Regions from separate parts of the Arthrobacter sp. CAN_A6 genome, predicted to be linked through region 2. Evidence: riboswitches for the same ligand, from Rfam matches in the RefSeq annotation. Region 2 holds a riboswitch; each other region holds the start of a gene.
The links. Region 2 has a riboswitch for S-adenosylmethionine ahead of IWX75_RS07675 (ABC transporter substrate-binding protein). Riboswitches for the same ligand answer to the same signal wherever they lie in the genome.
Positions count from the first base shown of each region.

Region 1: another riboswitch for S-adenosylmethionine. It lies ahead of IWX75_RS06910 (ABC transporter substrate-binding protein); the one in region 2 lies ahead of IWX75_RS07675 (ABC transporter substrate-binding protein).
Region 3: another riboswitch for S-adenosylmethionine. It lies ahead of IWX75_RS02350 (ABC transporter substrate-binding protein); the one in region 2 lies ahead of IWX75_RS07675 (ABC transporter substrate-binding protein).

Region 1 covers NZ_JADOUV010000003.1:142,901-150,209, forward strand. Annotated here, with positions in the region: gene IWX75_RS06900 (ABC transporter permease) at 1-25, opposite strand, end outside; partial or broken gene IWX75_RS06905 (ABC transporter permease) at 271-1,197, opposite strand; gene IWX75_RS06910 (ABC transporter substrate-binding protein) at 1,194-2,834, opposite strand; SAM riboswitch class I at 2,941-3,039, opposite strand; gene IWX75_RS06915 (arylsulfotransferase family protein) at 3,122-4,666, opposite strand; gene IWX75_RS06920 (pullulanase X25 domain-containing protein) at 4,749-5,624, opposite strand; gene IWX75_RS06925 (MBL fold metallo-hydrolase) at 6,333-7,309, opposite strand, start outside.
Region 2 covers NZ_JADOUV010000003.1:306,269-313,577, reverse strand. Annotated here, with positions in the region: gene IWX75_RS07695 (hypothetical protein) at 1-15, opposite strand, end outside; gene IWX75_RS07690 (DUF6098 family protein) at 171-623, shown strand; gene IWX75_RS07685 (hemerythrin domain-containing protein) at 685-1,392, opposite strand; gene IWX75_RS07680 (flavin reductase family protein) at 1,459-1,965, opposite strand; SAM riboswitch class IV at 2,027-2,146, opposite strand; SAM riboswitch class IV at 2,292-2,422, shown strand; gene IWX75_RS07675 (ABC transporter substrate-binding protein) at 2,591-4,249, shown strand; gene IWX75_RS07670 (ABC transporter permease) at 4,246-5,226, shown strand; gene IWX75_RS07665 (ABC transporter permease) at 5,223-6,134, shown strand; gene IWX75_RS07660 (dipeptide ABC transporter ATP-binding protein) at 6,131-7,309, shown strand, end outside.
Region 3 covers NZ_JADOUV010000001.1:463,628-470,936, forward strand. Annotated here, with positions in the region: gene IWX75_RS02340 (amino acid ABC transporter ATP-binding protein) at 1-390, opposite strand, end outside; gene IWX75_RS02345 (amino acid ABC transporter permease) at 387-1,151, opposite strand; gene IWX75_RS02350 (ABC transporter substrate-binding protein) at 1,159-2,082, opposite strand; SAM riboswitch class IV at 2,262-2,379, opposite strand; gene IWX75_RS02355 (aminodeoxychorismate lyase) at 2,468-3,346, opposite strand; gene IWX75_RS02360 (chorismate-binding protein) at 3,403-5,454, opposite strand; gene IWX75_RS02365 (LysE family transporter) at 5,462-6,082, opposite strand; gene IWX75_RS02370 (methyltransferase domain-containing protein) at 6,216-7,013, opposite strand; gene IWX75_RS02375 (MarR family winged helix-turn-helix transcriptional regulator) at 7,057-7,309, opposite strand, start outside.

The sequences.
Region 1 (7,309 bases), 160 kb from region 2:
CCTGCTGCAGGAACAGCGACGGCACGACGGCGGCCAGCACCAGGAACGTGAGCAGTGCGCCCGCGATCCAGACCCCGATCGGCGTGCCGTGCAGGAAGCGAGCCGCCCGCGAGGGAGTGCGCGGGGCGGAAGGTGCGGGAGCCGGGGAGCCGGGACCCGCCGTCGTCGTTGGTTCGAGTGCCAGGCTCGTGCTGCACTTCCCTTCGGGTTGGTGCGGGGATCCACCACGCGGTAGAGGAGGTCCACGGCGAGGTTCACGAGGATGTAGACCGCGGCGATGAGAAACACCACCGCGAGGGTGATGGGGAGGTCGCGGTTGAGAATGGCGTCCACGAGGGAACGGCCGAGGCCTGGGCGGGCGAAGATGATCTCCGCAACCACCGCCGAGCTGATGAGTGAGCCCACGGCCCAGGCCGAGAGCGTGATGCCCGGCAGGATCGCGTGCCGCAGGGCGTGGGTGATGCGGACGGCGGTGTCGCTCAGGCCGCGGGCCCGGGCACTGAGGATGAACGGCTGCGCCAGCGCGTCCTCGAAGGACGCGCGGGTGACCTGCGCGATGAACCCGGCGAGCGGAATCGCGAGGGACAGCGCGGGCAGCACGAGCGAGCGGAAGCCGTCATTGCCCGCCACGGGGAACCAGCCGAGGACGACGGCGAACACCACCGCGAGCATGATGCCCACCCAGAACTGGGGGAGCGAGGCGAAGAAAACCTCGACGCCTCGTCCCACGGAATCGAGAACGCGTCCCCGCCCGACGGTCAGCAGGGTGAAGGCCAGCGCGATGATCCACGCGAAGACCAGCGCGAGGCCGGCCAGCTGGAAGGTGGGGAGGATCTGCGGGCCGAGGATTTCCAGGACCGGCACCTTGAAGATGTAGGACGTGCCGAAGTTCCCGGTGAAGAGGCCGCCGAGGTAGGCGAGGTACTGGACGAGGACGGGCTGGTCGAGGCCGTACTCGGCCTTCACCGCCGCCACGGTCTCGGGCGACGGAGAGGAACCGGCACCGCCGAGGATCGCCGTGATCGGATCGCCCGGGGTCAGCCGGAGGACAAAGAACGTCAGCGTGACCGCGGCCCAGAGGACGAAGATGCTGCCCGCCGCCCGCTGGGCGATGACCTTGCCGGCCGCACCGGCCGTCGCCGTCGTGCGGGGCGCCGCACTCAATGGATCGAGGTGCTTGGAATCGAGGGTGCTCATGGCTGGTCAACCGCCGTCACGTCGTAGAGGTAGGGGAGGGACAGGCTCGGCTCGAGGGCGAAATTCCCGAAGCGGTCGCTGCGGAGTGCCACCTGGCTGGCTTGGTTGTAGAGGGGGAGCTGCAGGGCGTTGTCGCTGACGATCTGCTGGGCCTGGTAGTAGAGGTCCTCGCGGGTTTCCGCGTCATCGGTGGCGAGGGCCTCGTTGAGGATGCCGTCGAGTTCCGGGTTGCGGAAGCCCGAGCCGTTGGCCACGAAGCCGGCCGACTCGGTGTATTCCGAGGAGAAGACGATCCGGAGCACGTCGGCGGTGTTGGTGTTCCAGTAGTCGGCACGGAGGTCGTACTCGAAGTTGTTGCCCTGTTCGCTGACCGTCGCGGCGTCACCGTTCTCGATGAGGACCTCGAAGCCCACCTGCTTGGCGGTCGCCTGGATCTGGGTGACCAGTGCCTGGTGTGCCGTCGGCCAGGAGTTCGGTGTATAGGGGAAGTGGACGGTGAGGCGCTCGCCGTCCTTCGTGCGGTAGCCGTCGTCGTCGCGCCCGGTCCAGCCGGCGTCGTCGAGCAGCTGGTTCGCCTCGTCCGGATCGGGGGCGTAGACGTCCTCGAAGTCGGGCGAGTAGAAGGTGGTGGTGGAGCTCAGCGGACCGCCGGCCTTCGTGACGGTGCCGAAATAGACGCTGTTGATGCCGGCATCCACATAGGCGCTCCGCAGGAAGGCCTTGCGGACGTCGAGGTCGTCGAAGGGTGGGCGCGTGGTGTTGAGGATCAGGTTGGTGGGGTTGCCGGGGCGGTCCTGCAGGATGAGCTCGACGTTGGGGTCGGACTCGGCCTCGTCGAAGTGGACGCTCGGCATGAGGTCCAGGGCGTCCACCTGGCCGGCACGGAGCAGGCCGTAGCGCGTCGAGTCCTCGGGGACGATGCGCCACTCGATGGTCTCGAGGTACGCCGGCCCCTGATGTTCGGCGAACGGCGGAGCGGAGTTGTAGTCCTCGTTGCGGACCAGGGTGGCCTTCGACTGCGGAACGTAGTCGACGATCTTGAACGGGCCCGTCCCCACCGGAGCGTTGCAGTTCTCCGCCTGCGGACGCTTGAGCGCCTCGGGGGACTGGATGCCGAGGAAGGGCTGCGCAAGCACCTCGAGGAATGCGGCATAGGGACGATTCAGGGTCACGACGGCGGTATCCGCGGCCACCACCTCGGTTCCGGCATACGGCTTGAGGTAGCCTCCCGCGGTGCCGGACTGGGTATCCGGATCCACCATGTGGTCGAGGTTCGCCTTGACCGCCTCCGCCGTCAGTGGGGTGCCGTCCGTGAAGGTGACGTCGGTGCGGACGGTGAACGTGTAGGTGAGGCCGTCCGCCGAGACCGCCCAGTCCGAGGCGAGCCACGGGTGGATGGTGCCGTCCTTGTCCTGCGACACCAGGGAGTCGAGGTAGTTGGCGGCGATGGAGGCCTGGGGCATATCGCCGTTGACGTGGGGGTCGAGGCAGGAGATGTCCTTGCCGGTGGCGAAGACGAATGGAGTGTCCTCCCCGGCATTCGCGGCACCTCCGCAGCCGGACAGCAGAAGGCCTGCGACGGCGGTGAGGGCGATCTTTTTACGTCCAGCTCGACTGGCTGGGGTGGTGTGCTGCACGTTGGGCTCCTGTACTCATCGCCCGACGGAGGGGCGCACAGGGCAACGCGGAGCTTCCCCGGGCGTGCGACAGCACGGCGGGTAAAGACCAACGAAGCTTTTGGCTTCTCCATCGGTCCTGGCAGTAGCACCGTTCTTCGTTGTTATCCGAAGAGGGTTGCTGCGGCGTCGTCGATCCAGGTCTCTCGGCCGCTCGGGATGGTTATGGCTTCATTCAAACCGACTCGGGCAGCGTTGGCCAATGGTCCGCGTCACAGGAGGACTTTTTCGAATCCGTTCCGGCGGAGTCAGTCGGCGACGCCGGTACCCAGCTCGTTCCCGCTGGCATCGAGCGCCTGGACGGCCACGTAGGCTGCGTCCTCGGGGAGGGGAATCTCGGTTTCGAAGGATTCCCGAGCCACGGTTGCGCCTTCGGTGGCGGTCGCTTCGTCGGCACCTGTCAGGAGCCGCCATTGCGCCACCCCGGTGGCTCCGTTCCACGAGACGTAGGCGGTGCTGGCGCCGTCGTTCTCCTGGACCACCACATCCGGCGGTGTGGCCGGCTGGCCCTGCCACGCTGATTTGTAAGCGCGGTAGCTGCCGTCCCCGCCGAGTGAAACGTCATAGATGAGCGTGCCGTCCGCAGTGAATTCGGAGTAGAACGGCTGGGCGCCCCAGCTGATCAGGATATTGCCGTTGGGGAGTTCGTTGGTGTTGGCCATGCTTCCGGCAGTGCGGTCCTCCGGCGGAAGGTATTCGGTGACCACAGCGGCGGTCATCGCCTCCTCGTCGAGCTGGAGCCGCAAGCCGCGGGAGTTGTCCCCGAAATTTTCATTTGAGGCGTTGTCGAAGAGGGTCAGGGTGCCGTCGGGTGAGCGCCGGGCGTCGTGCTGCCAGGAGAACTCGGCACCGTCTCCCAGCTCGAAGTCGTTGGCCGTCCCGCCCAAGGTCCAGTCCAACTCACCCGTGGCGCGATCGATCCGGTAGATGGCACTTGTATGACGCGCGGAAACCAGGATGCCGTCGTCGTCCTCCGCTATCGAATTGACGTGGAGGTAGTCGAAGGGACTTTCCTCGGTACCCACCGCCTCGTCGTCGTCCTGTGGTGCCTCGAAGTCCTGGGTGCGCAGCGCCCCGGCGTCCCGCGCTGCGCCGAAGGCCTGGAGGGTGTCCGAGACCGGGATGTGGTCGAGCGAGCTCCACTCGAAGAGGACGTCGCCTGTGGCGATGTCGATCTCCTGGATCACGGCTTCCTCGACCCAGCCGGCCGCCGGGCCGCCGAGTTCCGAGAGGTCCGCCTCAGCGGGGTGATAGGCGCTGATCAGCATGGTCCCCCGGGGCGTGATGGTCGAGTCGTGGAAGTCGGCGTTACCGGGGGCCAGCTCGCCTCCGGTAGTGACGCTGGCAATTTCCTCGTAGGACCGGTTCAGGATAGTGAAGGTACCGTCTCCCTTGCCGCCGCCGCTGCTTCCCTCATACAGGGTGAGCACGGGTTCACCCTGGTACTCCTGGACCCGGAGCTCGAACTGGTCGTCCTGCGAGTCGTCCGGGTCGGCGGGATTGATCCAGACAGGTTCTCCCGCTGCGTCCAGCACCAGCCCGCCCGTTGTCGGTGGTTGGTCCGGGAAACCGGGCGTGAGGAAGATGAGTTCCTCCGAGGTCACGTAACCCGGCTCCCAAGCCTCACCCTGTTCGAGCTCGACGACGGGAGGGGCCAGGTCCGGACGGCTGTTATAGCTGTGGGACGAGGTCTGCTGGGTGTCCCCTTCCGCTGCGGTGCAGGCCGTCGCGGTGAGCGCCACGGTGCAGATCGCCGCGAGCCCGGGTAGGCCACGCTTCCGATGGGTGGTCATGGGGAAAGCCTTCCCGGGTTCACCGGGGAGCGCAATCGATTTGTGACCTTGGCTAGCCGACGGCCTCGTTCGGCGGAAGGTGCTAGCTGGTCTCGATGTCCTTCGTGGCGTAGTCGAAGCGGAACGTCACTGCGGTGTCGGAGAGTAGGCGCAGCTCGTGGTTTGCGCCGTCGCGAACCCCGTAGGCACCGTAGTTCTCGTCCCAGGAACCGTTGACTACGATCTTGTACTGGTAGGTGCCGGCGGGCAGCTGGAGGGTCTGCTTCCAGATGTTCTCCACGGCGTCGTAGTCGAGCTGCAGTCCATGAAGGTTCGTGGTCCAGTGTCCGGCCTCGCCGAAGAGCGGGTTGAAGTCCCCGGCGAGTGCGACGGACTGCGGCTGGTCCTGCCACGCGTCGTTGGGTGCTTGCCCACCGTCTACTGGTGCCTGCTCTGCTGGGGCGACGACGTCGGACGCGGGCGCTTCCGGCACGACGAGGTCCTCCTCGACCAGCGCGGGCTGAGCCGGGTCCTCGTCCTGGTCGCCGGAGTCGAACACGTGTGCGGACGCTGGCGATGGGTCCTCCTGCACCTGCTCCGGTACCTGCTGCACATGCACTGGAAGTTCTTCCTGGACCTGCCCTGCCGCTGACTTGGGACCCTGCCCTTCTACGGGCTTGGGCTCGGGCACCGGCTTGCCGCTGGCCATGGCGTCACTGAATGCCTCTGCGTCGGGAAAGGCAGCGAGAGCGCGGACGCCCTCCTCGGTTGCGGTCCAGCCGTTACGAACCTTGACGAGCCAGCCGGCCTTGACGAGCTTCGACGTCGCCGTCGTCAGCTGCTTGTAGCCGCGAGGTACACCGCTGGAGAGGAGCTCGGCCTCAGTAGTGTCGAACGGAACCTTCGCCACCACCTGGGCCATCAGCTCGCTGGGGGCTACGGCCGTTCCCGATGCCTGGTGGCGCGCCAGCAGGTCCAAAGTGGTGCGCAGTCGTTCGTTGAGGCGGTTCCGGGAGGCGATGACAAGCTCCTTCTGAGGCGGGGATGCGGGGTAGTGGTCCTGATTTTATCGGATTCGTCAACGCCTGGTGCCAGCCTCCCAAGATGACTGCCGCATCAGATGGACGACCGGCACAACGCACTGAGGAGAGAAGACTTATGGCAGGGAAGGGGAATCCTGACTCGGCCGTCAGCCGACGGACAGCACATTGCTGGTTCAGTGGCAACCGACACGGTGTGTGCGGCGACGACGAGAAGGGCTGTTGTGTTTTACAGTCAGCTTTCGCCGAGGGTCCGTAGGCGTACCGGGCCATACCGAAAGCCACCCCGACCACCGCCGCCCCAGCCACACCTATGCGGCCACCCGCGGAAAGTTTCACAAATACCACGTCATCCTGCATCCCGCGTCGTGCACGGGAGCCGCTGCCCGCCTCACCGAATCGGCGTCCAGGCGCATCCAACCTGAGTGCTCCTGCTGATCGGTGTTGCGGTGAAGCTACCGGAGAGCCACTCAAACCGTCCGTCTCAGCCCGGGTGATCCGTTGACGGGCGTCAGGTTTTAGGAGTAGCAACCGGGCCGCGTCGGTGGCTGGGTAGTGTTGGCGCTTACCCGGGTACGGAAGGCCACGTGCGATTCAGCCAGGAAGCCCGCCAGGTGCCCACCCCAGCCAACGAGCGGGGTCGATGGTCAGTTGGTGGGAGCGGTTCTCCGGGCCTGCTGCCAGGAGTTCCAGGCGGCGTAGCTGCCATCGAGTTCGACGACGTCGTAACCGGCCCGGCGCAGGGCGCTGGCCACGACGGAGTTGCGGAGTCCGCTTTGGCAGTAGGTGACGATGGTCCCGTCGATGGGGAGTTCGTCGAGGTGCCACAGAACGCGTCCGCCGTTGAGCTGGTGCGCTCCGGGGATGTGCCCCGCAGTGTGTTCGGTGCGGTTGCGGACGTCCAGAATCACGGCCGCGTCGAATCCGTGGAGGTCGGCGGGCTGGATCAGGGCGGGTTTGGTGGCGGGTAGTCCGTCGATGCTGGTGACGTACCCGGCAACATTGTCGATGCCGACGCGGATGAGGTGGTCCCGGATGTCCTGCGCCTGGTCCTGGCCGGTGGCGAGCAGGACCAGGGGGTTCGTGTCCGTCTCGGGGTTCACCACCCATGCGCCGTACGTGGCAATCGCAGCGCCGGCGGGGATGTTCAGGGACCTCTCCACCGTGCCCTGGTGCACGTCCTTCGCGGAACGGGTGTCGATGAACGTCACCGTGTCCGCGGCGAGACCGGTGGCGACCTCGTCCTGGTCGAGTTCGATCAGGGGGGCGCGTTCTCCCAGCACGGCGGGGCCTTCCCGGTTCTCGTGCTTCATCCGGCCGAAGTAGGAGTGGGCGTCGGGTTGCCCGTCGAGGAGCTCGTCGATGAAGCCCTGCTCATCGTTGGCGGCGAGGTATGGGCCCCACCAGGAGTAGAGCCGCTCGTAGCCGACGGTCGAGGACGGGATAGCGCCGAGTGCTTTGCCGCAGGCGCTGCCGGCACCGTGGGCGGGGTGGACCTGGACGTGGTCGGGCAGGGTCAGGAACTTTTTCTGCAGGCTCCGAAACAGTTGCTTGGCGCCCTCGAAACGGGTGTCGACGCCTCCTGCGGCCTCATCGAGAAGGTCCGGGCGGCCCAGGTCCCCGG
Region 2 (7,309 bases):
GCAGGATGCTTCCATGGTTTACCTCCTCGTTGAACGCACGTCTTCCCTCAATTAGACCTTGCTCACCGATGGAGGAACAGGAATATCTCACGTCGCACAGCAGCAGTAAAGAGCCGGTTCACCGATCCCTGCTGTTGAGCCCGGGGACGACCCTTCCTAGGCTTGGCCACATGGAATCCGCCACCGCACCGCGCAAAGCAGAATCCGGGGAGCTCACCCTCTCCAGCCTGGCTGAACTCGCGGATCTCGTGCCGTCCGTCGACTACCTCTACCTGCGGTACTCCAAGGGCTTCGAAGCCGACAGGGATTCCAGCAGTCTCGACGCCGAGAGTGGGCTGACGCTGCCGGGATTGTCCGTCAACCCCCTCACACCGGAGTCGTGGTGGACCCGGCCGCTCAAGGACTGGCTTGCACGCCAGATCTGCCAGTACGAGCACCTTGCGGAGGACGAGGACCGCTATGCATGGGTACTCACCGGGGCGTGCGTGGGCCGGGGCCCGGACTGCGAGCCGCTGCTCGTCGACGTCCGCCCGCTCGGCCGGCTCGATCCGGAGGTGCTGCAGGAAGCCAAGCGGGTCTACGAGGAACACTTCGATGCCGGCGAACGGCCGTCGCAGGACTGAACCGGATGCGGCGAGCACCGGCTAGGAACCGAACCGCCAGGCCCGAGCCGGGATCGAGCGTTCAGCGGCGAGCCCGGCGGGTGAGCGCGCGGAACACCAGCTCTCCCGCCACAACTCCTTCGGCCGCGACAACGACAACGCCCGCGAGGGGAGGCCGGCGTCGTCTGCTCCCGTCGGACCGTCGGCCTCCCCTGCTCGTGCTCGGGTCCTCTCCGTGTGTCAGGAGCGGGAGGTGCTCGATCGAATGGGCGACCCGAGCCAGCAGGGTGCTCGTGCGGTGAAGAACCGGTGGAACGGCTTTCGGCCTCTGCAGTATTGCGGTGTCGACCGCGTCGCGGATGCGGTCGATGAGGGACAGCGGAACCGCCGCGACGGCGTTGCCTGGCGGCCGCCGCGCCACGTCCTCCCCCAGCACCTCGACCAGCCGGTCGAGCACGCGTTCCCGCTCCGGGTCCCCCTCCTCGAGGGTTTCGAGCCGCGTCACCAGTTCATTGACCTCCTGGTGCTCCTGCTCCACCTTAAGGGTGAGTTGTTCGCCGTCGGGCAGGACCCGCCGCACCACGGCCCAGAGCACCGCCTCCTCGGCGAAGGCGTGGGGGAACACCAGCCGGTAGATGCGCCGCAGCACATCGCCCTGCTCGGCTCCGCTCGATCCCTCCAGTTCCTTCAGCAAGGCGTTGAGCTTGACGTGGTCGTTCTTCTGCCGGACCAGGACGCTCGTGGGGCCACCCAGTTCGGCGACGGTCTGCTTGGCGACTGACTGGTACATGGGCGTCCTTTCGGAGAGTGTTTCCGGTATCAGTACCCGGGAGGCCCCGATTCGAAACATTTCCCGCTATACCAGCGACGGCTCCGGCAGCCGGTGGAATTCGGAGGCGTGGAACACGAGCGGCGCAGAGTCCTTGTCCTCGAACTGCAGGCCGTGCACCCGGAGGAGCACCACCTGGTGGTCCCCGGCGGGATATTCGGCCTCGACCGAGCAGTCCAGCCACAGCACGGCGTCGGAGAGCAGAACGGCGCCGGCGGGTGTGTCTTCGATGTCGAGTGCTGCGAACCGGTCGGCTGACTTCGACGCGATCTGCAGGCAGGCATCCTTCTGCCCGGAGGCCAGGACCGAAACACCGATACGGGGTTGCTTTCGCAGCTCCGGCCAGGTGCGCGAGGTGTTCTGGATGGCGAACATCACCAGTGGCGGATCGAGCGACACCCCCACGGTGAACGAGGAAGCAACAATGCCCTCGGGAACTCCATCCACCCGGGCACAGAGCGCGGCGATCCCTGAGGGAAACCGCCCGAAAGCCTGCCGGAGAACCGCCGGCTCCAAATTGACATCCAACGCCATGCCCACATCCTTCGAAAAAGGCGTCGTCCCGCACACCGAGAAACAGAAGGCAGCGGGGGAAACGCCGTACTTGCCGCTCGGGCGAAAACTGCCCAGCGGCCGAATCATCACCTGGAGCACCCCGCTACGACGAGAGGGTTGCTGTCCAGCCGGCCAGGGCCTGTGGCTGGAACTCTTGATTGCGCCTCCCACGCTAGGGGCACCCGGAGCCCGCCGTCAACGCCGGGCACGACACAGAACGTAAGAAAGCTGCTGCCTGCCCTTTATGACCGTCTGTGACCTGACCCGACTGGACAGCGGAAAAATCCCGCATACAGTGGGGTCAGCTTCAAGAGATGCGGCCGTCAAGCTCCGACTTGGCCGCGCACCAACCCCATGCTTTCCGGGTGGTTCGGATGACGAAGCGGGCTGCGCCCACCGCATCTGTTGCGGCGTCCGGTGCGGTCAAGAGCAACCGGAAGGATGACGCATGATGCGTTCCCACAGCTGTCCACTTCTCACCGCCTGACGCCACCCCGCCTGCGGCACCGGCCCGGCCGGCCGCCGTCGCCACCATCTCCCATTGCGCAGTCCCTGCCGCGATGACCCATGCCCGCTTCCTCGTACAGCGCACAGAAGGAACCCCATGTCCCTGCCTTTTCATGCCCGCTTCCGGGTTCGTCGCACCCTGACCCGCGGCGCAACCCTCGCCGTCGTCGCCGGTCTGCTCGCGTCCTGCGCTTCCCCTGCCGGGACGCAGACCGTGCCCGCTGACGCCACGCCCGTGGACGGCGGGGTCCTCAATGTCTCGATCTCCGCCGAGCCCGGCTGCCTCGACGGCCACGGCATCTCGGCCACGCAGCAGCAGTTCCTGGGCCGGCTGATCTACGACAACGTGGTCACGCTCGACGACGACGGCGAGATCGCCCCCTATCTCGCCGAGTCCTGGGACATCTCCGAGGACGGCAGGACGTACACGTTCCACCTCAAAAAGGACGTGACGTTCAGCGACGGGTCGCCGTGGAACGCGACCGTGTTCCAGCAAAACCTCGAGCACATGCGGGATCCTGCCACGAAGTCGCCGCTGGCCGCTGCCTACATCGCGCCCTACGTCGATGGAACGGTGATCGACGACTACACCTTCGAAGCGCACCTCGAGTACGCCTACACCCCCTTCCTCTACACGCTCGCGCAGTCCTGGCTGGGCATGAACTCGGGCAAGGCCATCACCGAGTCACCGGAAACCCTGTGCCAGAACCCGGTGGGATCCGGGCCCTACGTCCTCGAGGCCTACCAGCCGGGACAGAGCATCAGCTACGCCAAGCGGGAGGGATACGGCTGGGCTCCCGACTGGCTCGGCGGGACCGGCGAGGCCCATCTGGACGGCGTCGAGGTCACCGTGGTCGCAGAGCCCGTGATCCGCTACCAGTCCCTCGTGTCAGGCCAGTACGGGCTGACGGAGAACCTCGCGCCGCAGAACGCGGCCGCGGTGCAGGCGGACCCGGCGTTCACCTACGAGAACCTGCCGCGCACCGGCAGTCCGTACGTGCTCGGCTTCAACCTGAACCGGGAGCCCTTCAGCGACCCGGCCGTCCGGGAAGCCTTCGCCGCCGCCGTGGACACCGGGGCGGTCACGGAAAGCCTCGGCTTCGGCACCTACACCCCTATCGACTCGTACCTTTCGAAGGAGAGCAAGTACTACGACCCCTCGGTGGAAGGCACACTGACCCACGATCCCGAGCGCGCAGACCAACTGCTCGACGACGCCGGCTGGGACTCCCGCGATGCCGAGGGCTTCCGCACGAAGGACGGCGAGCGGCTGACCGTCGAAGTTCCCACAGTGGAAGCCTCGGCTCCCAGTCCCCTCCTCGTCCAGCTGCAGGGTGAGGTCCGGAAGGTAGGGATCGAGCTGGAGATCATCCAGCTTCCCCAGGCACAGCTCACGGAACTGAGGTACGCCGGAGACTACGACGCCCTGGCGGGGGTGTGGCACACCAACACCACGGACGTCCTGTTCATCCGGTACCACTCCTCGGAGATCACCGGCGAGCGCATCGGCCAGAATTCCTCCTACGTGAACGACCCGGAACTGGATGAGATCCTGCTGCGGGCTCGCGGCGCGGCCGATGGCCCTGACGCAGCGGAGGCCTACTCGCAGGCACAGCACCGGCTCACCGATCTGGTGCCGGGGCTGCCCCTCTACGAGAATCCGAGCCAGTTCGCCTACTCGAACTCGGTGCAGGGCGTAGCGACGGACACGTCCCACCCCGTTCCCGTCCTCACCTACGCCTGGCTTGCGCAGTGACGGGAACCCTGGCCCCGGAGAGCATCGGAAAGGTCCGCCGGCCCGGTGCGGTGGCCCGCCGCATCGCGCTCCGCCTCGTCGTGGGAGTCGGCGTGCTGTGGGGAGCCGCAACCCTCACCTTCCTGGCGGTGTACCTCATCCCGGGAGACACGGCGCTCCTGATCCTGGGCGGACCCGATGCCCGACCCACCCCGGAGGCGATCGACCGCGTGCGGCAGGACTACCTGCTCGACGAGCCCCTGGCCATCCAGTACCTCCACTACCTGGGCGGGTTGCTGCAGGGCGACCTCGGCCAGTCCTACCGGCTGCGCATCCCCGTCACCGAGGCCATCGGGCAACAGATCGGTTCGACGGCGCAGCTCGCCGGTGCAGCCGCGCTTCTCGCGCTGCCGCTCACGTTCGCCGTCGCCCTTGCGTCCGCGCAGCGGCGCCCGTGGATCCGCTCGCTGGTATCCGGTGTGGAGGTGGTGTGCGCAGCGACCCCCACTTTCGTGATCGGCTTCGCCCTGCTGATGGTGTTCTCGTTCAGCCTGCACTGGTTCCCGATCGGCGGCAACCAGGGGCCGGCGTCGCTCGTGCTGCCCGCACTGACGCTCGCACTCGCGGTGTTCGGCCCGCTCTCCCAGGTACTCCGCAACGAGCTCGACGACGTGCTGGAGCAGGCCTTCGTCCTCACCGCCAGGGCGCGTGGAATGCGCGACGCCCAGGTCCGCGTGCTCCACGCGCTCCGGCACGCCGTGATCCCCGTCCTGACCATGTCCGGGTTCCTCATCGCCGCCCTCCTCGGCGGTTCGGTGATCGTGGAGACCCTCTTCAGCAGGCAGGGTGTCGGAAGTCTTGCGCTCGCCTCCGTGTATGAAAAGGACCTGCCGGTGATCATCGGCGTCGTCCTGCTGTCAGCAGCCGTGTACGTGGTGGTCAACCTCGCAGTCGACCTCCTCTACACGCTCATCGATCCAAGGGTGGTAACCGCATGAGCATCGACCTTCGACCGGGCACGGTCCCGGTAGTCCAGATCCCCCCGGAGATTCCGGCTGCCGCCACCCGGAACCGGGTACGCTCTTCCCGGAGACGGCGGCGCTTCCGGCCCGGCCTCATCCTCGCCGTCGGATTTCTTGCCTGGCTCGCCCTCGCCGTCGCGGCCCCGAACGTCCTGGCTTCCACCGATCCATATTCCGTGAACCCTGCCGAGAGCTTCCGCCCGCCAAGCGCCGCGCACTGGTTCGGGACCGACGAGTCCGGGGCCGATGTCTACAGCAGGATCGTTCATGGAGCCCGGACCTCCCTGTATATCGGAGTCGGCGCCACGGCGATCGGGCTTGTCGGCGGGACGCTCCTCGGACTCTTCGCGGGCCTGAGCAAACCCTTCGTCGAGGCTTCGGTGATGCGCTTCCTCGACGTCACCCTCGCGGTGCCGGAGATCATCCTCGCGCTGGTGGTCATCGGCATCATCGGCGGGGGTACCGAGAACGCCATCCTGGCGATCGGCGCGGGCAGCATCGCCTATTACGCGCGCATCACCCGGACCCAGGCGCACCTGGTGCGGCGGGCGGCCTACGTGGAGGCGGCGGGCGTGCTGGGTTTCCCTCGCTGGCATGTCCTGCTGCACCACGTGCTGCCCAATGTCGTGAAACCGGTGCTCGTCCTGGCCACGATCGGGGTGGGGTCCGCCATCGGCGCGGGTGCCTCGCTCAGTTTCCTGGGCCTCGGCACTCCCCCACCCGCACCGGAATGGGGAGCCATGCTCTCCATCGGACGGAACTTCATCTCCAACGCGCCATGGCTCATCACGCTGCCGGCCGCGTTCCTCGTCGGGACCGTCCTTGCGATCACCGTCGTCGGGCGTGAACTGCGCCGCCGTTCCGAAGGAAGGACAACCTCATGACCAGCACACCCATCGTCGAGGTGAAGAACCTCAGCGTTTCCTTCGGTCCGCGACGCGCCCCGCGCACCGTCCTCCGGGACGTTTCCCTCGCCGTCCATGCCGGCGAATGCCTCGCCCTGGTCGGCGAGTCGGGCTCGGGGAAATCAGTGACGGCACGCACGCTCGTCGGGTTGACCGGGCCGCAGTCGCACCTCAGCGCCGAAGCCGTCTCCTTCCGCGGGGAGGACACCCGTGGCTGGGGCGAGCGCGAGTGGAAGTCGGTGCGCGGCCGGCACATCGGCTTCGTCCTTCAGGACGCCCTGTCCTCACTGGACTCACTGCGCCGGATCGGCGACGAGGTGGGCGAAGCGCTGAAACTCCACACCGACCTCGGAAAGGCCGCCCGGCAGGCGCGCGTCCTCGAACTGCTCACAGAGGTGGGTGTGCCGGAACCGGGGCTGAGGGCCCTGCAGTACTCGCATCAGTTGTCCGGCGGCCTCCGGCAGCGGGCGCTGATCGCCTCGGCAATCGCCGCGGGCCCGGGATTCCTCATCGCGGACGAACCGACGACGGCGCTTGACGCCACGGTGGCTGCGCAGGTGATGCGCCTGCTGAATCGGCTGAAGACCGGCTCCATGGGCATGCTCGTGGTGAGCCACGACCTGTCCGTCGTGGCGGGCCTCGCGGACCGGATCGCGGTGATGCGGGACGGCGAGATCGTCGAACAGGGCCCCACCCAGCAGGTGCTGCAGGATCCCCAGCACCCCTACACCCTCGAGCTCCTGGCTTCGATTCCTTCGGCCACCTCACGCGGGTCGCGGCTCGGCGGGAACCGGGTCGTCGTGCAGGGGCGCCCCGATGCACCCGTGGCCGTTCCTCGACCCGCCCCTCCAGCCGGCAACCAGTCCGTTCCATCCGCCGGCAGCCAGTCCGTTCCATCCGCCGGCAGCCGGTCCACACCCCGCGCCGCCGGGCAGGTGGGCGGTAATCGGCACAGCACCATCCTGTCGGTGAAGGACATCACCAAGACCTTTCCCGGTCCGGACCGCGTGAACCGCACGGTCGTGGATCGGGTGTCGTTCTCGCTCGAGCGCGGCACCACATTGGGCATCGTCGGTGAATCCGGCTCCGGAAAGAGCACTGCGGCCCGCATGGTCCTCGGCGTCGAGAAACCCGATTCGGGCAGCGTGCTCCTG
Region 3 (7,309 bases), on a different contig from region 2:
CCCCACCTGGTCGAGTTGGGCGAGTGCCTTCTCGCGCGCCTCGTCCGCGGACATGCCGCGGAGCTTCCGCAGTGCCAGTGAGACGTTGTCCACGACGGTCTTGTGCGGGAACAGGTTGAACTGCTGGAACACCATGCCGATGCGGCGGCGCAGTTCATCCGGATTGTCCTTGAGGACCGAGCGCCCGTCGAGCAGGATGTCGCCCTGGTCCGGTTCGATGAGCCGGTTCAGGACCCGCAGCAGGGTCGACTTGCCCGAGCCGGACGGACCGATCACCGAGGCCGTGGTGCCGCGCTCCACGTGCAGGTCGATACCGCGGAGCACATGGTTGGAACCGAAGGAGAGGTGGAGGTTGCGCCCGGTCAGGGTGCCTGATTCAAGAGTGCTCATGTTCTTGCTCCTTCGCCGATCCGTGCGGCAATATCATCGGGTTCGGGCTTCTCCCGCTTACCCATCCGCAGACGGTTGTCGATGTAGTTGACCAGGTGCGTCAGCGGAACGGTGAGGCACAGGTACAGCGCTGCCGCCGCGATGAGCGGTGAGAGGTTGCCCGTGTTGCTTGCCGCGTCGTTGCCGATGCGGAACAACTCGCGCTCACTGGCCAGCAGTCCGAGGAAGTAGATCAGGGAGGATTCCTTGATCAGGGCGATGAACTGGTTCACCAGGGCGGGCAGGACGCGACGGACGCCCTGGGGGATGACCACCAGTTGCATCGAGGAGCGGTAGCTGAAGCCCAGTGCGCGGGACGCCTCGAGCTGGCCCTTCTCGACGCTCTGGATGCCGGAGCGGAAGATCTCCCCGATGTAGGCGGCGGCCATGAGCGACAACGCCAGGATGCCCATCGGGAACGGGCTCGTGCTGCCGGTCAGTTGCCGGAAGAGCGGACTCAGCCCGATCCCGATGAGCAGGATGATGACGACGGCAGGAACTCCCCGGAAGATGTCCGTGTACACGCGTGCGGCCCAGCGAAGCGCCCGGTTCCGCGAAATGCCCATCACCGCGAGGATCATCCCGAGCACCGTCCCGATCACGCCGGAACTGATCGCCAGGATCAGGGTGTTCGGCAGGCCGACGGTGAGGAGTTCCGGAAGGACGGAACCCATTGCCTCCCAGTCGAAGAAGGTCTGCAGGAGCTGTTCGAAGGCGTTCATGCAGGGCCTACTTGGCTTCTACGGCTTTGCTGCCGGGCTTCCAGTCGGTCGGCATTTCGCGTTCCGGGTACCACTCCTGGGTGAGTTCGGCCCAGGTGCCGTCCTCGATCACGGCGTCGAGGCCGGAATTCAGGGCATCGATCAGCGGCTGGTTCTCGCTGTTGACTGCATAGGCGGTGAAGTTCTCCGTGTTGATGATGGTTTCGGCGATGGTGGTGCCGTCACCCTCCTTGACCTGGCCCGTGGCCTGCTGCGACGGGGCCACCCAGGCATCGACCTGGCCGTTCGTCACGTTCGCGTAGACAGTGTTGTAGTCGGCGAAGCGGACGGGCTCCAGGCCCAGGGTGTTCGTCACGTAGTCGTCCTGCACCGTGCCCTGGACGACGCCGATGCGGGTACTCTCCGACAGCGAGTCGAAGCCCGTGATGTCGGAGTCGCTCTTGGCAACGACAGCCATGTAGCCGAAGTCGTAGCCGTTGGTGAAGCCGACGCCTTCGCGGCGTGACGCGGTGGTGGAGATCGAGGAGGAGCCGACGTCGAACTGCTTGTTCTGCACCTGTGCCAGAAGGGCGGAGAAATCGGTCGAGGCGAACTCGACTTCGAGGCCGAGTTCGTCGCCGATGGCGCGGAGCAGCTCGTTGTCGTAGCCGGTGAAGACACCGTTCTCGATGAAGATGTTGGGAGGCGCATCGGAAAGGGTGCCCACGCGGAGGGTGCCCTCGGTGACCAGCCCCAACTTCGAGGTGTCGATCTGGTCCAGCGGTGTGGTTTCCTCGGTGGTGTACTGGTCGAGCGACTGCTGGTCGCTGCCGGCCAGGGCATCGGTGGTAGGGCCGGAGTCGGTGGAATCACTGCTGTTCGAGCCGCACGAGACGGTCAGGGCGAGCAGGGGGACGGTGAGGGCTGCAAGGACTTTTCGGGACAGGTTCATGGCTTCCTTCGATGGACGCGGCCCGGGTTACGGGCGTGCGGAATCAGGGACGGGATGTTTCAGGGGGTGCCGGATGACGGCGGACGATGCTCGGCTCTGCTGCTTACTCGGGTGACACGCTCGCTGCTCCAGGCTGTGCGGGCGTTCGGCGGCCATTGCCTTTCGGGCTGACCGGCATTCCGCCGTACTTGCCTACCGGGGGACTTGGCCCGGCGGCCGAATCTTCACCTGGAGCACCCCACTACGGGAGAGGGTTGCTGTCCAGCCGGCCAGGGCCCGTGGCTGGAACTCTTGATTGTGTAACAACGTTATATGATGGCGCGGCGCAGGACAAAATGAACGGGCAACACTGCGTAAGGAAGCTTCTCGGAAGACGGACTGTGTGCTATGTGAACCGGTCCACGAGCTCCGACAGCTCGCGGGTCAGCTCCTCCGAGGTGGCGATGGGCGTGCCATCGATGGCGGTGACCGGCGTCAGCAGGCGCACGCTCGAAATCAGCCACACCGCGTCCGCCTCGAGCAGGTGATGCGGTTCCAGCGGCCCGTAGCCCAGATCCCAGCCGCTCCCGTGCGCAGCCTTGAACAGTGCTCCCTGGGAGGTCCCGGGAAGGATGCCGCTTTCGAGCTGCGGCGTCAGCAGGGTCTTGGCCGCGCCCTGACGGCGCGCGAGGAGGACAGTGGACGTCGGACCCTCGAGGACCTTTCCGTCCGACGACGTGAAGATGACGTCGTCGGCGCCGCGGGACTTCGCGTAGCGGACCGCGGCCATGTTGACGGCATAGGAGAGCGTCTTGGCGCCCATCAGGAGCCACGGCGCGCGCTGAGCAACCGTGCTGTCGTAGCCACGTTCGAGGAGCAGGACTTCCACTCCGGCCTGCTGCTGCTGCCGGATGCCGGCGGGTACGGGTGACACCTGGACCCAGGCGGTGGGTTCGGCTGCGCCTTCCGTGCCGCGGGTCGCGACGAGCTTGACCACTGCTTCGGACCCCGCTGGTCGGGTGGCGGTGAACTCGTCCAGGGCGGTGCGGATGGCGCGGCTCCAGGCATCAGCCACCGGGATGGCGAGGTCGAGGGCGGCAGCCGAGGACGCCAGCCGTTCGAGGTGGGCCCGCTCCTTGCGGGGCACGCCGTCCACGGCCAGCAGCGACTCGAAGATGCCGTCACCACGCGTGGCTCCGAGGTCGTTGGCCATGAGCTGCGGCTTCGACGGATCGACTATGCGGCCGTCACCATGCGCTGAGTCGAGGAACACCAGAACAGTCATGGGGCCAGCTTATCCAACGTGGTCAACGAAGCTACCTCGAGAAACTTCGGGGAACATCAGGCATCGTCGGGGAACACCGCACCGAGGCCGGAGAGCACTCCGAGTGCTTTCGTCCGCACTTCCTCCCACTCTTCGGAAGGCACCGAATCAGCGGTGATGGCGCCGCCGACTCCGAGGCTGAGGCGCGCGCCGTCGTCGGTGTGTTCGATCACCAGGGTGCGGATGACGACGGCGAGGTCAGCGGCGCCGGTCAGGGAAAGGTAGCCGGCCGCGCCCGAATAGATTCCACGGGCCCGGCCCTCGAGATGTTCGAGGATGGCCATGGTGCTGATTTTGGGTGCACCCGTCATGGACCCCGCAGGGAAAGCCGAGGCGATCACCTCGGCGCGGGAGGTTCCGGGCTTCAGCTTTGCCTCGATGGTGCTGACCAGCTGGTGCACGGTGGCATAGGTTTCGATGTCGCAGAGGCGGCTCACGGTGACCGACCCCGGGACGGCGTGGTGCGAGAGGTCGTTGCGGAGCAGGTCGACGATCATGATGTTCTCCGCGCGGTCCTTGAGCGAGGCTGCGAGGTCCCGGCGAAGCCCCGCATCGGTCGCCGGATCCGGCGAACGGCCCCTGGTGCCCTTGATGGGTTCGGCCCGGAGGCCGCCGTCGGAGTCGATCCTCAGGAAGCGCTCGGGCGAGGTACTCGCGACGGCGAAGCCGGGCCAGCGGATGAGATGCCCGAACGGTGCCGGGCTCGCACGGCGCAGGCGCAGGTAGGTGGCGAACGGGTCGACCGGGCGCTCCACGACTGACACGAGAGAGGTGGTGAGGCACACCTCATAGGTGTTGCCGTCGGTGATCTGTTCCTGTGCCTGTCGGATCTTGTCGAGGTACCCGGCGCGGGAGTCCCTCACCTCGAAGACCGGCGGTTCGGCGAAGGCCCGTTCGGTCGATTCGGGGACCTGCTGCCCGGTGACGAGAACAGCCTTCCGTACCGCGGCGTGCCAGTCCACGCACCCGGGGTCGGGCGCGCCGTCGTTCAGGCTGAGGAGGAACACCGCGTTTTCCCGGTGGTCGAGAACGACGGCGCGACCGGCGAAGATCAGAGCGGCATCGGGAAGGGGCGAGGAGGAAAGCGAGCCTCCGCCCGTTTCGCGCTTCAGTTCGTAGCCCAGGTAACCGAGCCAACCGAGCGCGAAACCGCACTCGTAGCCGTCGGGGCGTCGGACCACGCGGCGTCCCCAGGCGTCGTCGAGCCAGCGGAAGAAGGGCTCGCGGATGCGCGTTGTCACCGCGCCGGCACTCACCTCGGTGACGCCGTCCGAGTGCTGCGCGCGCTGGCCGAACCGTCCGGCGTCGTCAGCCAGGATGGAGAAACGGCTGCGTTCGGATGCCGGCGTGGCACCGGCATCCGAACTGTCCAGCCATACCGCCGACTTCGAGTTCGGGTAGAGGGCTGCGAACAGCGCCGCGGGATCCGGCACGGCGTCGATCCGCTCCACGCGCAGGTTCAGTCCGCGGCGCGCGGCGCGCTCGACGGACATCAGCCGTTCGCACTGGGGCAGGCTGGTGAGGGCCAGGCGTACGCGGTGCGGGGTGGCCTGCCCCTGGTGCCCCTGGATGACGACGTCGGCGGAGGAGTCGGGGCGATCGGCGTCGAGCCAGGAGGTTTCCTGCTCGGCCCACCGCTCCCAGAACGGCTCGTAGGTTCCGCCGTCGCGTGCCAGGGCGCTGCTCCGGCGGAGCGCTCCGGGAGCCTCCACCCAAAGGACGGCGTCGAGCAGGCCGCGCGCCTCGCGGGCGGCCGCTCCAACACCCTCGACGAGCACGATGTCAGCGGGCGGCGTATGCCTGAGCTCGCCGTCGCGCCCGTTGTCCCAGTCCCAAGCCTGCCAGGACGCATCTTCTCCCGATGCCAGCGGCGTCAGCACCTGCCGGACGTAGCGGTCGATGCCGTCGCGCAGGCCGTCCCACCCCGGGTAGATGTCTTCGAGGTGGAACATGCTCACGGTGTGGTGTTCGCGCAGCAGTGCGGCCAGTTCACCGGCGAGGGTGGTCTTGCCCGCGCCGGAACGGCCGTCGATCGCGACGATGAGCGGTGCATTTCGGGAAGGGATCATGACGGGGTCAGGCCAGCGCAAGCAGGGTGCCCACGCCGACGAACAACGAGCCGAAAGTCCGGTTCATGATCGTCTGTCCGCGGGAGTGCTGCGTGAAGCGGCTGAAGGACCGGGCCGTCGCGGCATAGAAGAACCACATCACCAGCAGGTCGATGGTGATGACGGTGGCCGCGAGCACCGCGTACTGCTCGGCGAGCGGCTGGTCCGTGCGGATGAACTGGGGAATCAGTGCGAGGAAGAAGACGATCGCCTTGGGGTTCAGGAGGTTGACCCACATGCCCCGACGGAACAGCGACAGCGATCCCTCGGTACGCCGCTCCGCAAGGATCTCCTCGTCCAACGCCGGCTTCTGCAGGAACTTCCGGACCCCGAGGTATACGAGGTAGGCCGCTCCGGCATATCGGATCACGTTGAATGCCACCGGCGAATTCGAGACCAGGAGCCCGACGCCGGCTGCTGCCACTCCGATGTGCACCAGGAGGGCGGCCTGCTGGCCGAGGATGCCCCAGATCGACCGCCGAAATCCGACGGTCAGGGCGTTGCTCATGGTGTTGACCGCACCGGCACCCGGGCTGAAACTGATGAGTGCGCCCGCGCCGAGTAGCGCAAGCCAAACCGAGGGATTCACCCTTTCATAGTAAGCAGTGCGCAGCGGTTCGTTTCCCGGCTGGTCGCTGATCCGGATCTTCAGGTGCCGCAGGGGCAGCCCGTCCGAGGCAAATTCTGGAGTGCGTGATCCCGAAGCCGGTTGTCGACCGGGTTCAGGCCCGCGCCAGCACCTCGATGCTGGGGATGAGGAAGACCCCGTCGGGAGCCCTTCCCCAGGTCCGCCAGCCCTCGGCCAGCCGTGCCAGGTCCTTCCTCTCGGCCAGGCCGCGCTCGAGGGCCTGCTCGGCGAAACCTGAGTGCAGCACCCGCTCGGCCCAGGACTCCGCGTGGAACCGCCGGCGTTCAGCCGTGGCGTAGATCCAACTCGACGTCGAAACTTCCGTCTCGGTGAAGCCGGCTTCCTGGGCCCAGGAGAGTAGGTGTCGGCCGCCGTCGGGCTCGGCATTGTTGCCCCTCGCAATCCGCTGGTACAGCTCCATCCACTCGGTGAGCGCAGGGGAGGCGGGGAACCAGGTCATGGCGTGGAAATCGGCGTCCCGTACTGCCACCACGCCACCGGGCCGGACTACCCGGCGCATCTCCCGCAGTGCCGCCACGGGATCGGTGAGGTGCTGGAGCACCTGGTGGGCATGAACGACGTCGAACGTCTCGTCGGGGAAATCGAGGTCGTAGATGTTGCCCTCGGTGAAGACGGCATTCCGGACGGAGGTGTGCGCGGCGGAGGCCTGTGCCACGACGTCGGCCGAGCGGTCGATGCCGGTCACTGTTCCCGGTGCTACGAGGTCCGCGAAACCCGCCGTAATGCTGCCCGGACCACAACCGACATCAAGCACATCCATCCCGGAGGCGAGGTGCGGCACGAGGTACGCGGCCGAGTCCTCCACCGTGCGGGTCGCGTGCATGGTCGTCACACTCGGGTGGTGGCCGTGGGAATAGACGTCTTCGCTCATGATCGAGATTAACCCCGGCGGAAGGCCTTCTCCCGCTTTCGCGTCATATTCCGGTGCCATCTTTTCCCGGAGCACTTGTTCCGGAGCCGTCTTTCCCGGCGTCCCCTTTGGCGGCGATCGTGGCGTCGGTGATGCGCTGCATCATCCGCTCAAGAAGGGCGAGCTCGGCGTCGTCGAATTCATCGAGCGCCGTATTGATGTGTTGTGCCAGCGGGGCGAACAGCTTGCCGCCGGTTACGCGCGCTTTCTCGGTCAGTTCGAGGTGCACCTGACGCCGGTCGACAGCGCTGCGGGTG